3 regions of the Kribbella sp. NPDC055110 genome follow, and region 1 is predicted to be linked to each of the others. Evidence: riboswitches for the same ligand, from Rfam matches in the RefSeq annotation. Region 1 holds a riboswitch; each other region holds the start of a gene.
The links. A riboswitch is a leader RNA that binds a small molecule or an ion and turns the genes downstream of it on or off. The one in region 1 is predicted to bind ZMP and ZTP.
Positions count from the first base shown of each region.

Region 2: another riboswitch for ZMP and ZTP. It lies ahead of ACWF0M_RS10010 (glycine hydroxymethyltransferase); the one in region 1 lies ahead of ACWF0M_RS01970 (bifunctional 5,10-methylenetetrahydrofolate dehydrogenase/5,10-methenyltetrahydrofolate cyclohydrolase).
Region 3: another riboswitch for ZMP and ZTP. It lies ahead of ACWF0M_RS16340 (5-aminoimidazole-4-carboxamide ribonucleotide transformylase); the one in region 1 lies ahead of ACWF0M_RS01970 (bifunctional 5,10-methylenetetrahydrofolate dehydrogenase/5,10-methenyltetrahydrofolate cyclohydrolase).

Region 1 is NZ_JBSGTS010000001.1:456,282-460,460, forward strand. Features, by position in the region: gene dop (depupylase/deamidase Dop) at 1-136, shown strand, start outside; gene ACWF0M_RS01950 (ubiquitin-like protein Pup) at 193-402, shown strand; gene prcB (proteasome subunit beta) at 411-1,253, shown strand; gene prcA (proteasome subunit alpha) at 1,302-2,153, shown strand; gene ACWF0M_RS01965 (NUDIX hydrolase) at 2,150-2,770, shown strand; ZMP/ZTP riboswitch at 2,788-2,872, shown strand; gene ACWF0M_RS01970 (bifunctional 5,10-methylenetetrahydrofolate dehydrogenase/5,10-methenyltetrahydrofolate cyclohydrolase) at 2,895-3,755, shown strand; gene aroH (chorismate mutase) at 3,786-4,154, shown strand; gene ACWF0M_RS01980 (prephenate dehydrogenase) at 4,165-4,179, shown strand, end outside.
Region 2 is NZ_JBSGTS010000005.1:38,949-43,127, forward strand. Features, by position in the region: gene ACWF0M_RS10005 (acyl-CoA dehydrogenase family protein) at 1-1,439, shown strand, start outside; ZMP/ZTP riboswitch at 1,437-1,519, shown strand; gene ACWF0M_RS10010 (glycine hydroxymethyltransferase) at 1,549-2,997, shown strand; gene ACWF0M_RS10015 (GbsR/MarR family transcriptional regulator) at 3,121-3,591, shown strand.
Region 3 is NZ_JBSGTS010000009.1:73,125-77,303, forward strand. Features, by position in the region: gene ACWF0M_RS16335 (AAA family ATPase) at 1-374, shown strand, start outside; gene ACWF0M_RS16340 (5-aminoimidazole-4-carboxamide ribonucleotide transformylase) at 364-1,269, opposite strand; ZMP/ZTP riboswitch at 1,288-1,371, opposite strand; gene ACWF0M_RS16345 (class I SAM-dependent methyltransferase) at 1,374-2,093, opposite strand; gene ACWF0M_RS16350 (acetolactate synthase large subunit) at 2,473-4,179, shown strand, end outside.

The sequences.
Region 1 (4,179 bases):
CGGGAAGGAATCGTTGCAGCGGATCCCTACTCTCGACCCGCTGCGGGGCACGAAAGCGCACGTCGGCGCACTTCTTGACCAATGCGACACCGCAAGTGACCTGGTTCGCACCATCACTGGGGGTGCGGCCGGGTAGGGTCGCTAGTGAGGGTCGGTTGGGCGGCCCTCCCAGCGGTTCTAGGAGGTGGTGTCATGGCTAAGGACGGCGGTCAGCAGCACAAGCAGCCGAAGCGTTCGTCGACCGAGGAAGAGGTCGAGCAGGTCGAGGCGTCCGAGGACGTCCAGGAGCGGAAAGAGCGGCTCGACGAGGACGTCGACTCGATCCTGGACGAGATCGACGAGGTCCTCGAGGAGAACGCCGAGGAGTTCGTCCGCGGATTCGTGCAAAAGGGTGGGGAGTGAACCGCTCGATGACATCTGATGCCTCCGGCCGCCTGCCGGAAGCCTTCCTGACCCCGGGCGGCTCGTCGTTCATGGACTTCCTGGCCGGGCACGCGCCCGACCTGTTGCCCGGACGACGGTCCCTGGGGCAGGGCGACCTGTCCAGCGAAGTCCCGCACGGTACGACGATCGTGGCCGCCACCTTCCCCGGTGGCGTGATCATGGCCGGCGACCGGCGGGCCACGATGGGCAACATCATCGCCCAGCGTGACATCGAGAAGGTGTTCCCGGCCGACGAGTACTCGGCGGTCGCGTTCGCCGGTTCGGCCGGCTTCGGGATCGAGATGGTCCGGTTGTTCCAGGTCGAGCTGGAGCACTACGAGAAGCTCGAGGGCGCCACCCTGAGCCTCGACGGCAAGGCCAACCGGCTCAGCGCGCTGATCCGCGGCAACCTGCCGATGGCTATGCAGGGCCTCACCGTGGTGCCGCTGTTCGCGGGCTACGACGAGGACATCAAGGGCGGCCGGATCTTCTCCTACGACCCGACCGGCGGGCGGTACGAGGAGACGCACTTCTACAGCGTCGGCTCGGGCTCGCTGTTCGCCCGCGGCGCGCTGAAGAAGCTGTACCGCGAGGACCTGTCCGAGACCGACTGCGCGACGGTGGCAATCCAGTCGCTGATCGACGCGGCCGACGACGACTCGGCGACCGGCGGCCCGGACATGCTGCGCCGGATCTTCCCGGTGATCGGCGTGGTCACCGCGGACGGTTACCGGCGGCTGCCGGAGGACGAGGTGGCGGCGCTCGTCGACGCGGCCTGGGCCCAGCGGCACGAGCGTCCCGACGGCCCGGCCGCAGGCAACCTGAGCTGACCATCCCGATGACCCTGCCGATCGACTGATTAGAGGACGACACCTTCGATGAGCGTTCCGTTCTACGTCTCGCCCGAGCAGCTGATGCGGGACCGGGCCGACTTCGCCCGCAAGGGCATCGCCAAGGGCCGCAGCGCGATCGCGCTGCAGTACGCCGACGGCATCCTGTTCGTGGCGGAGAACCGCTCGCCCGCCCTGCACAAGGTGGCCGAGATCTACGACCGGATGGCGTTCGCCGCCGTCGGTCGCTACAACGAGTTCGAGAACCTGCGGATCGCCGGCGTCCGGCTCGCCGACATGCGCGGGTACTCCTACGACCGGCGCGACGTGACCGGCCGGGCGCTGGCCAACGCGTATGCGCAGACCCTCGGCGCGATCTTCTCCTCCGGCGGCGAGAAGCCGCTCGAGGTCGAGATCCTGGTCGCCGAGGTCGGCGTCGGCGTGGCCGACGACCAGATCTACCGGCTCACCTACGACGGCTCGATCGCGGACGTCCGCGGGTACGCCGTGATGGGCGGCCCGGCCGACACGGTCGCGGAGTACATCGGCGAGCACTACTCCGAGGGCATCTCGCTGGCCGGTGCGCTCCGGCTCGCGGTGGACGCGCTCGGCCACGACGGCACCGAGGTCCGGGAGCTGACCCCGGACCAGCTCGAGGTCGCCGTCCTGGACCGGACCCGGACCCAGGTGCGCAAGTTCAAGCGGATCTCCGAGGAGACGCTGGCCGGCATCCTGGGCGAGTCCAGCCCGGCGGTGGACGAGAAGTCCGACGCCGAGTCGGACACGGAGTCCGCGTCCGACTCCAGTGAGTCGGCGGCCGGTGACACCCCGGTCGCTCCGCCGGCGGACGACGCACCGGTGGCGCCGCCGGAAGATCCCGACGACGACCGTCCGCTGTGACGGACCAGATCGAGAACTCAGCCGCCACCGACGAGGTGGCGGCTGAGCAATCTCCGGCGGCTTCGCGACCAGCAGACCCGGCTCCCTGGGAACTGCTGGGGGAGGAGCCGGGGTTCGAGCGATTCCTCACCGTGCGTCTGCGGCGGTACCGGATGCCCGACGGTCGCGAGATCGAGTGGGACGTCATCGGTCCCGAGGCCGGCCTCTCGGCCGGGGTCACGGTGCTTCCGTTGACGCCCGACGGCCGGATCGTCACGATCCGGATGTTCCGGGCCGGCCCGGACCGCGTGGTCACGAACCTCCCGGGCGGTCTGGTCGAAGCCGACGAGGAGGTGGCCGTCGCGGGTGCGCGGGAGCTCGAGGAGGAGACCGGCTACACCTGCGAGACGATCGACGTGGTCGGCTGGCAGTTTTCCGGTGGATCTTCGACGTTCCGCAAGTACGTCGCGATCGCGCGCGGGTGCCGCCCGGACGGGAAGCAGCAGCTGGACGAGGCCGAGGACTGTGTTCCGGTCGAGCTGTCCGTGGACGCGTTCCGTGCCGAGCTGCGCACGCCCGGTGCGATGACCGGCAGTGACGCGGCGTACCTCGCGCTCGACCACGCCGGCCTGCTCTGAGCCGGGTCGGTATCCTGACAGCGGACCGCGACTGGCGCTGAGGTGGACGACCACCGGGGAACGGTCTGCCATCCGGCTTCGCCGCGCGCCTGGGCACCCACCTGACGCCCAGAGGAGTGCGCAGATGACTGCTGAATTGATGATCGGGACCGACCTCGCCGCCGACATGGTCGCGAAGGCCGCCGAACGAGCACGGGTCCTGCAGGAGCAGTACGGCGTACAGCCGTGTCTGGCGACCGTGCTGGTCGGTGACGACCCGGCGTCGGCGACGTACGTGCGGATGAAGCAGAACCGCTCGAAGAAGGCCGGGATCGCGTCGCTCAGCGTCGTACTGCCGGCCGAGACGACCACCGCGGAGCTGGTCGCGGAGATCACCAAGCTCTCCGACGACCCGGCCGTGCACGGGATCCTGTTGCAGCATCCGGTGCCGCCGCAGATCGACGAGCGGGCCGCGTTCGAGGCGATCGACCCGGCGAAGGACGTCGACGGCGTGACGATGCGGTCGTTCGCGGCGATGGCCTTCGGGGATCCCGGTTTCCGGTCGGCGACGCCTGGCGGGATCATGCGGCTGCTGGCGGCGTACGACGTACCGCTCGAAGGGGCGCACGCGGTGGTGATCGGCCGCAGCCCGATCCTCGGTAAGCCGGCCGGCATGTTGCTGCTGGCATCGAACGCGACCGTCACGTACGCGCACTCGCGGACCCGGGACCTGCCGGACCTGGTCCGGACCGCCGACGTCGTTATCGCGGCGGTCGGCAAGGCGAACTTCGTCCGGGGTGACTGGCTGAAGCCGGGCGCGGTCGTGGTCGACGCCGGCTACAACGAGGGCAACGTCGGCGACGTGCACTTCGCCGAGGCGGCCGAGGTGGCCCGGCTGATCACGCCGGTTCCGGGCGGGGTCGGGCCGATGACGATCGCGCTGCTGCTGGAGCAGACGGTCGATGCCGCTGAGACGGCTGTCCACTCTTTGACTACGCTGGCCTAGGGTTGGGGGACAGGATCTAAGGAGGCGGACGTGGCGGTACGGGCGATCCGGGGGGCCACCCAGCTGGACGTGGACGAGCGCGAGCACCTGCTCGAGCGGTCCGCGGAGCTGGTGAAGGCGGTCCTGGAGGCGAACGATCTGGAGAACGAGGATCTGATCAGCATCCTGTTCACCGTCACGTCCGACCTGCGTTCGGAGTTTCCCGCCGTCGCGGGCCGGCAGATCGGGCTCACCGACGTACCGCTGATGTGCATGCAGGAGATACCGGTGCCGCACGCGCTGCCGCGGGTGGTGCGGCTGATGGTGCACACCGAGACGCCGCGGTCCCGGGACAAGATCCAGCACGTGTACCTGCACGGAGCGGTCGCGCTCCGCCCGGACCTGACCGGCGCCCAATGAAGGCGGCACTGTGAGCGAGCTGCGC
Region 2 (4,179 bases), on a different contig from region 1:
TCCCGGCGAACCAGAACCCGCCCGTACTGCGCACTCACGACCGCTACGGGAACCGGATCGACGAGGTCGAGTTCCATCCGTCGTGGCACTGGCTGATGGAGCAGGCCGTCGGGTTCGGGCTGCAGGCGGCGCCGTGGACGAGCGAGCGCCCCTCGCCGCACCTGACCCGTGCGGCCGGGTTCTTCCTGTGGTCCCAGGTCGAGCCGGGGCACGGCTGCCCGATCTCGATGACGTACGCGTCGGTGCCCGCGCTCAGGGCGAACGAGCAGCTCGCGAAGGAGTGGGTCCCACAGCTCGCGTCCACGCAGTACGACGTACGCCGGCTGCCGGTCGCCGAGAAGTTCGGGGTCCTCGCCGGGATGGGGATGACCGAGAAGCAGGGCGGTTCCGACGTACGGGCGAACCTCACGACGGCGACGCCCGTGGGTGACGTGTACCAGCTGAACGGGCACAAGTGGTTCTGCTCGGCGCCGCAGGTGGACGTGTTCCTGGTCCTCGCGCAGGCGCCGGACGGGCTGAGCTGCTTCGTCGTACCGCGGGTTCTTGCCGACGGCAACCGGAACCCGTTCGCGCTGCAACGGTTGAAGGACAAGCTCGGCAACCGCTCCAACGCGTCCAGCGAGGTCGAGTTCCACGGCACGATCGGGTACCGCCTCGGGGACGAGGGCGCCGGCGTACGGACGATCATCGAGATGGTCGCGGCGACCCGGCTGGACTGCGTACTCGGCTCGGCGGCCCTCCAGCGGCGCGCCCTCGTCGAGGCGACCTGGCACGCGCAGCACCGCTCGGCGTTCGGCGGCCTGCTCGCCGACAAGCCCGCGATGCAGAACGTGCTGTCGGACCTCGCACTCGAGAGCGAGGCGGCGACGGCGCTCGCGATGCGGCTGGCGGCCGCGGTGGATTCCTCGGACCCGAAGGAAGCAGCCTTCCGGCGGATCGGGCTGCCGCTCGCGAAGTTCTGGGTGTGCAAGCGGACGCCGTTCATGGTGGCGGAGGCGCTGGAGTGCCTCGGCGGCAACGGGTACGTCGAGGAGTCCGGGCTGCCGCTGCTCTACCGGGAGTCGCCGCTGAACTCGATCTGGGAAGGATCGGGCAACGTCAACGCGCTCGACGTACTGCGTGCGCTCCGCCGCCCGGAGTCGCTCGAGGCATGGCTCCTCGAGATCGGCACGGTCCAGGGTGCCGATGCGCGGCTCGACGCGGCGGTCAACGACGTACTGCAAGCGCTTGCTGACATCGAGAACGCGGAAGCCGGCGCGCGAAGGCTGGCCGCGCAGATGGCCTTGTGCCTGCAAGCATCGCTGCTGATCCGGCACTCGACACCCGAGGTCGCCGACGCGTTCGTGGCGTCCCGGCTGGCGAACGACTGGGGCGGCGTGTTCGGCACACTTCCGCGGACGACGCCGTTCGATCGGATCGTCGAACGCACGATAGGCTGACGCCGTCGCGACTGGCGCGCTGAAGGTGGAGAACCACCGGGGAGCGAAACCCGTCGGCACCGTGCGCCTGGGTGCCTTCGACCCACTGCAAACCGCAGGAGAGACAACGATGACTCAGACCTTCGACGCCGCCGCCGCGTCGGCCGCGTACAACAACGCGCTGCAGGTGATCGCCGCGGTGGAACCCACCATCGCCGGCGCGATCAGGGCCGAACTCGCCGACCAGCGGTCCTCGCTGAAGCTGATCGCGAGCGAGAACTACGCCTCCCCCGCCACCCTGCTCACGATGGGAAACTGGCTGTCGGACAAGTACGCCGAGGGCACCATCGGGCACCGTTTCTACGCCGGCTGCCAGAACGTCGACACCGTCGAGCAGACCGCCGCCGACCACGCCCGTGAACTGTTCAGCGCCCCGCATGCCTACGTCCAGCCGCACTCGGGCATCGACGCGAACCTGGTCGCGTTCTGGGCGATCCTGGCGCAGCGGATCGAGTCCCCGGCGCTGGCCGAGGCGGGCGCGAAGCACGTCAACGACCTGACCGACGAGGACTGGGACAAGCTCCGCAAGGCGCTCGGCGACCAGAAGATGCTCGGCATGTCGCTGGACGCCGGCGGTCACCTGACGCACGGTTTCCGGCCGAACATCTCCGGCAAGATGTTCAACCAGCACTCCTACGGCACCGACCCGACGACCGGGCTGCTCGACTACGACGAGGTCGCGCGGAAGGCTCGCGAGTTCAAGCCGCTGATCCTGATCGCCGGCTACTCGGCGTACCCGCGCAAGGTGAACTTCGCCAAGATGCGCGAGATCGCCGACGAGGTCGGCGCCACCCTGATGGTCGACATGGCGCACTTCGCCGGCCTGGTCGCGGGCAAGGTCTTCACCGGCGACTTCGACCCGGTGCCGCACGCGCACGTCACCACGACCACCACCCACAAGTCGCTGCGCGGCCCGCGCGGCGGCATGGTGCTCTGCCAGCCGGAGTACGCCGAATCCGTCGACCGCGGTTGCCCGATGGTCCTGGGCGGTCCGCTCAGCCAGACGATGGCCGCGAAGGCGGTCGCGCTGGCCGAGGCGCGGCAGCCCTCGTTCCAGGTCTACGCGCAGGCCGTCGCCGACAACGCGGTCACGCTGGCCGAAGGGCTGATGAAGCGTGGCGTGAAACTCGTGACGGACGGCACCGAGAACCACCTGGTGCTGCTGGACGTCTCGTCGTACGGCATCACCGGCCGGCAGGCCGAGTCGGCGCTGCTCGACGCGGGCATCGTCACCAACCGGAACGCCGTACCGCGGGACCCGAACGGCGCCTGGTACACCTCCGGTGTCCGGATCGGTACGCCGGCGCTCACCACGCGCGGCTTCGGCGGCGACGAGTTCGACCGGGTCGCGGAGCTGATCGTCGACGTGCTGTCAGCGACCACGCCGACCAACACCGCGGCCGGTGCTCCGTCGAAGGCGAAGTACCTGCTGGCCGACGGTGTCGCCGACAAGACCAAGGCCGCATCGGCCGAGATGCTAGACAAGTTCCCGCTGTACCCGGGCCTCGTGCTCAACTGACAGACCTTCAGCGCCCGCTCCTCGATTTCCAGGAGCGGGCGCTGTGCTGTCTGGCCGGCAGCTCCGAAGAACCGGCCTTCTATCAGAAGTCTGTGATAGATCCAATTATTGTAAGCTTCAACCATGGGTGCGGAACCTAGCCGGGAGGCCATCAGCCAGTTCGTCGAGCGATTCGCCGGGGTGCTGGCGAACAGCGGCGTACCGACGATGTCCGCTCGGGTGATGGGCGCGATGCTGGTCAGCCCGACCGGGACGATGACGGCGGCCGAGCTCGCCGAGTCGCTGCAGATCAGTCAGCCGGCGGTCTCCGGCGCCGTACGCCAACTGCTCCAGGTCTCGTTCATCTCCCGCGAGCGGCTGCCCGGCTCACGCAAGGACCACTACCGGATCCGCGAGGACGTCTTCGCCGCGATCCTCGAACGCCGCAACCTGGCCCTCAGCGAATGGGAGTCGACCAGCCGCTCCGGCGCCGCTCTCTTCGACGCCGACTCCCCAGTAGCGCGCCGGCTGACCGAGGCCGCGGACTTCTTCGCCTTCATCCACACCGACATGGAACAAATGATCAAGAACTGGCGCGCGGACCACCCGGGATGAACCGCCGCGAAGCCAAGCAGCTCGTCGGTACGGCGTGGTTGGACAGCGACTACCGAACTCAGTGGGAGACGCGCATCATGCGCCGGCGCGTCCCGCTCTACCGCTTGGGGATCGGCGCTCTCCGTGCCCTGAACGCCGTTACGGGCGGACGGAATCGGCCCTCGCTGAAGGTCACCCGGTGGAACCGGATCGGGCCGCACGGCGGCACGTTCGTGATGGACAAGCTCGAGACGATGACCGGGCGGACCGACCATCCGGTCACCTCGCGGGCCGAGTTGCGCGGCCGGACCTCGTTCGCGGCCCGGTTGGCGCGGGCCATCTCCGCGGACGAGTGGCCGCAGATCATCACCGAGTACGAACGACGCCGGCGGGGTGAGCGACCGCAGTACCGGTACGTCGGCCATCGGCCGCTGAACGCGATGTCGCACGCGCTGATGGACGAGGCGTGGGTACGGGGCGAGCTGCCGACGGACCAGTTCCGGGCGTGGAACGTGCTGAAGTCCGAGGACGAGGGGGCGTTCTACAGCGAGTTCTTCACCGACGGCGGTGCGCGGGGTTACCCCGGTGGTGAGACGAATCCGGGCTTCC
Region 3 (4,179 bases), on a different contig from region 1:
CGCACCGCCAGAACCAGGTAGTCGTCGACGCGATCGTCGCGACCGTGAGCGTGTACGCGCGCGGCGGGTACGACGTGGTCGTCGACGGCATCATCGGACCGTGGTTCCTCGACCCGTTCCGCGCGGCCGCCGCCCAGTGGTCCCTGTCGTACGTCGTACTTCGGCCGGATCTCGGAACGACGTTGCAGCGCGGTCAGGACCGACCCGAGCCTGAGCTGACGGATGCCGACGCGCTCACCGGTCTGCACGGTGCGTTCGCGGACCTCGGCGCGCTGGAGCCGCATGCGATCGACACCACCATGCTCGATGCGCCGCGGACAGCGGCCGAGGTCCGCAAAGCCGTTGCCTCAGGCGACTACTTGCTCAGTGCCTGAACAGGCGTACGCCGGTTTCCGACCAGGTGATCCGGGCAGCGGCGCAGGCGGCCGCGACCTCGGGTGAGCGGATCGAACCGCCCGGATCGGCGATGTGCGAAACGCCGTACCGCTGGGCCTCCACGACGTTGTCGGTGAACGGCAGCGCGCCGTCGGAAACCATCGAGACACCGGTGAGAGGATCGGTCGAATGCCGGGCCCACCAGAGCGCGGCCTTCTCGCCGGCGAGCCTCGTACAGTCCACCCGCGACTGCTGCCCGGCGCCGACGCCGATCGTCATCCCGTCCTTCACCATCACGACCGTGTTCGATTGCGTATAACGCGCGACGATCATCCCCAGCAGCAGGTCGCGCGCGGCATCATCCGGCACGTCGTCGCGCAGTAGGTCGCGCGTCAACGGCAGCGCATCGCGCGTCTGCGTCAGTCGCACTCCGTACAGCTCACGCACCTCCTCGGCCGGCGGCTCGAACGCCTCGTCCGCCTCGAGCACCAGGTAGGTCCCGCGCTTCTTCGCCGCGAGGATCTCCACCACGCCCTCGTCGTACCCGGGCGCGATGATCCCGTCCGACACGACCCGCTTTAGCACCCCGGCCAGCTCCAGATCCACCGGATGCGAGACCGCCACGAAATCGCCGTACGACGACTTCGGATCGGCGTCCCGCGCACGGGCGTACGCGTCCGCGACCGTCTCGCCGAGCGCTGCACCAGCCGGCGACACATGCTTGTACGACGCCGCAGCCGGTACGCCGAACCGCTCCGCGGCCTCCCGCACCAACTGCCACCCGGTGAGCGCATCCAGGATGTTGATGTACGACGGCTCGCCCGCAACCACCGTGAACGGCGCAGAGCCAACACTCGCCGTTTGATGAGGATTCATTCCGTACCGCAAACGCATCAGGACCTCCGATCGAATCGGAGGCGCCCAGGCGGACGACGCCTTACACGAACAACCCCGCTCCCCGGTGGTACTCCACCCTCGCCAGTCGCGGCGCACCCAGCCTACTTCGTCGCGCGCACCACCAGCAGACGTGATCCTTCAGCCAACGGTTCGCCGTGCCAACCGCCCTCGATGACCACGTCCGAGAAGCCCGCCGCGACCAGGTCGGCCGTGATCTCTGCAGGGGAGCGGAAGTACAGGACGTTGCGGTAGACGGCGTCGTGGCCGTCTTCGAAGACGTTGTGGGCCTCGAAGACGACTCGTCCATCGGCGATCTCGATCAGCTCGAGCCACTCTTTCAGGCGGCCCGCTGCCGTGTCGCGTTCGCCGTACGTCGCCTCGCTCGTCCACTGGGCCCACGCGCGGGCCGCCGGATTGCGCGACTCGAAGGCGAACATCCCGCCGGGCCGCAGCGCGGCGGCCAGCGCGGTGACGGCTGCCGCGTGTTCCGCGACGTGCATCATCGTGTTTCCGCTGCTGACGACGAGGTCCACGTCGCCGGTCGGCTGCACCACCCGGTGGTCCCCGTCGATCCAGGTGACCGCCTCGGCGCCGGGTTGCCGGCGTGCGTACCCGAGCATCGTGGGACTCGGATCGATGCCGATCACCACCCGCCCCGGCGCGACCAGCGATCGGGTGAGCAGACCGGTTCCACAGCCGAAGTCCAGGACCTTCGCAGTGCCCGCGGCCAAAGCGCGGTAATAGTCGTGATCCTCTCCGGACGGGTTGTCCAGGTCGTAGAGCTCCACCAACTGCTCGTCGCCGTACGGGTCATCGATCACGCACCGCACCTTACTGGGCCGCGACCCAGCCGAGCTCGGTATCCCGACCTGCTGGGCTACCAACCGACTCGCTGTGCGTAAGACGGGCGTCTCGGGGAGTGAGACACGGGCGGGCTGAACTTGACCCGGCTGCCGGTTGTCGGCGAATAATGCCTATATGCGATCGATTCTCCTCGTACTTGTGCGGCGCGCCGACTGACGCGACCACTGAGTCGAGCGCGCCCCCTTCAGCCCACCCGGCGGAGGGGGTTTTTTGTTGCCAATGCGACTATCTGCGACCCAGTAGTGCAGGGACAACGGCCACGAGCGAGGATGGATCGGTCGCGAGCAGCACAGCTTTTCTAGGCAAAACAGCGTGACTGACTGAGGGAAGGCACTCATGAGTGAGCAGCTGACCGGGGCACAGGCTCTGATCCGCGCACTGGAACATGCCGGGGTCGACACCGTCTTCGGCATCCCGGGCGGCGCGATCCTCCCGGCGTACGACCCGATGCTCGACTCGACCCAGATCCGCCACATCCTGGTACGTCACGAGCAGGGCGCCGGTCACGCCGCCCAGGGGTACGCCGCGGCGTCCGGCAAGGTCGGCGTCTGCATGGCCACCTCCGGCCCCGGCGCGACGAACCTGGTGACGCCGATCGCCGACGCGTACATGGACTCGGTGCCGCTGGTGGCGATCACCGGCCAGGTCGCGGGCGCCGCGATCGGCACCGACGCCTTCCAGGAGGCGGACATCCGCGGCATCACGATGCCGATCACCAAGCACAACTTCCTGGTGACCGACCCGAACGACATCGCCACCACGATCGCCGAGGCGTTCCACATCGCCTCCACCGGCCGCCCCGGCCCGGTGCTGGTCGACGTGACCAAGGACGCGATGCAGACCCCGGGCGTCGACTTCCAGTGGCCGACCGAGCTGTCGCTGCCCGGCTACCGGCCGGTGACCCGCCCGCACCCCAAGCAGGTGCGCGAGGCGGCCCGCCTGATCGTCGCCGCCGAGAAGCCCGTCCTGTACGTCGGCGGCGGTGTGATCCGGGCCCGGGCCAGCGCCGAACTGAAGGAGCTCGCCGAGCTGCTCGGCATCCCGGTGGTCACGACGCTGATGGCCCGCGGCGCGCTGCCGGACACCCACGAGCTGCACTTCGGGATGCCCGGGATGCACGGCTCGGTGTCGGCGGTCGGGGCCCTGCAGCGCTCCGATCTGCTGATCACCCTGGGCGCCCGGTTCGACGACCGGGTGACTGGCAAGCTCGACTCGTTCGCCCCTGAGGCGAAGGTCATCCACGCCGACATCGACCCGGCCGAGATCGGCAAGAACCGCGCCGCCGACGTGCCGATCGTGGGTGACTGCAAGGAGGTCATCGTCGATCTGATCGCGGCCCTCAAGACCGAGATCGAGAGCGTCGGCCGCACCCCGTCGTACGACGCCTGGCGTGGTCAGCTCGAATCGGTCCGCGCCAAGTACCCGGTGGCGTACGACGAACCCGAGGACGGCACGCTGTCGCCGCAGTACGTGATCGAGCGGATCGGCCAGATCGCCGGCCCGGACGCCATCTACACGGCCGGCGTCGGCCAGCACCAGATGTGGTCCGCGCACTACCTGCCGTTCGAGAAGCCCGGTCACTGGCTGAACTCCGGCGGTCTGGGCACCATGGGGTACGCCGTGCCGGCCGCGATGGGCGCCAAGGTCGCGCGGCCGGACAAGACCGTGTGGGCGATCGACGGCGACGGCTGCTTCCAGATGACCAACCAGGAGCTCGTCACCTGCGCGCTCGAGGGCATCCCGATCAAGGTTGCCGTGATCAACAACCAGTCGCTGGGCATGGTCCGCCAGTGGCAGACGCTGTTCTACGACAAGCGCTACTCCAACACCGACCTGCACTCGGCCCGGATCCCGGACTTCGCCAAGCTCGCCGAGGCGATGGGCGGCGTCGGGCTGCGCTGCTCGGACAAGGACTCGGTCGACGCCACCATCGACAAGGCGATGTCGGTCACCGACCAGCCGGTCGTCGTGGACTTCGTCGTGCACCGCGACGCGATGGTCTGGCCGATGGTCGCCGCCGGCACCAGCAACGACGAGATCCAG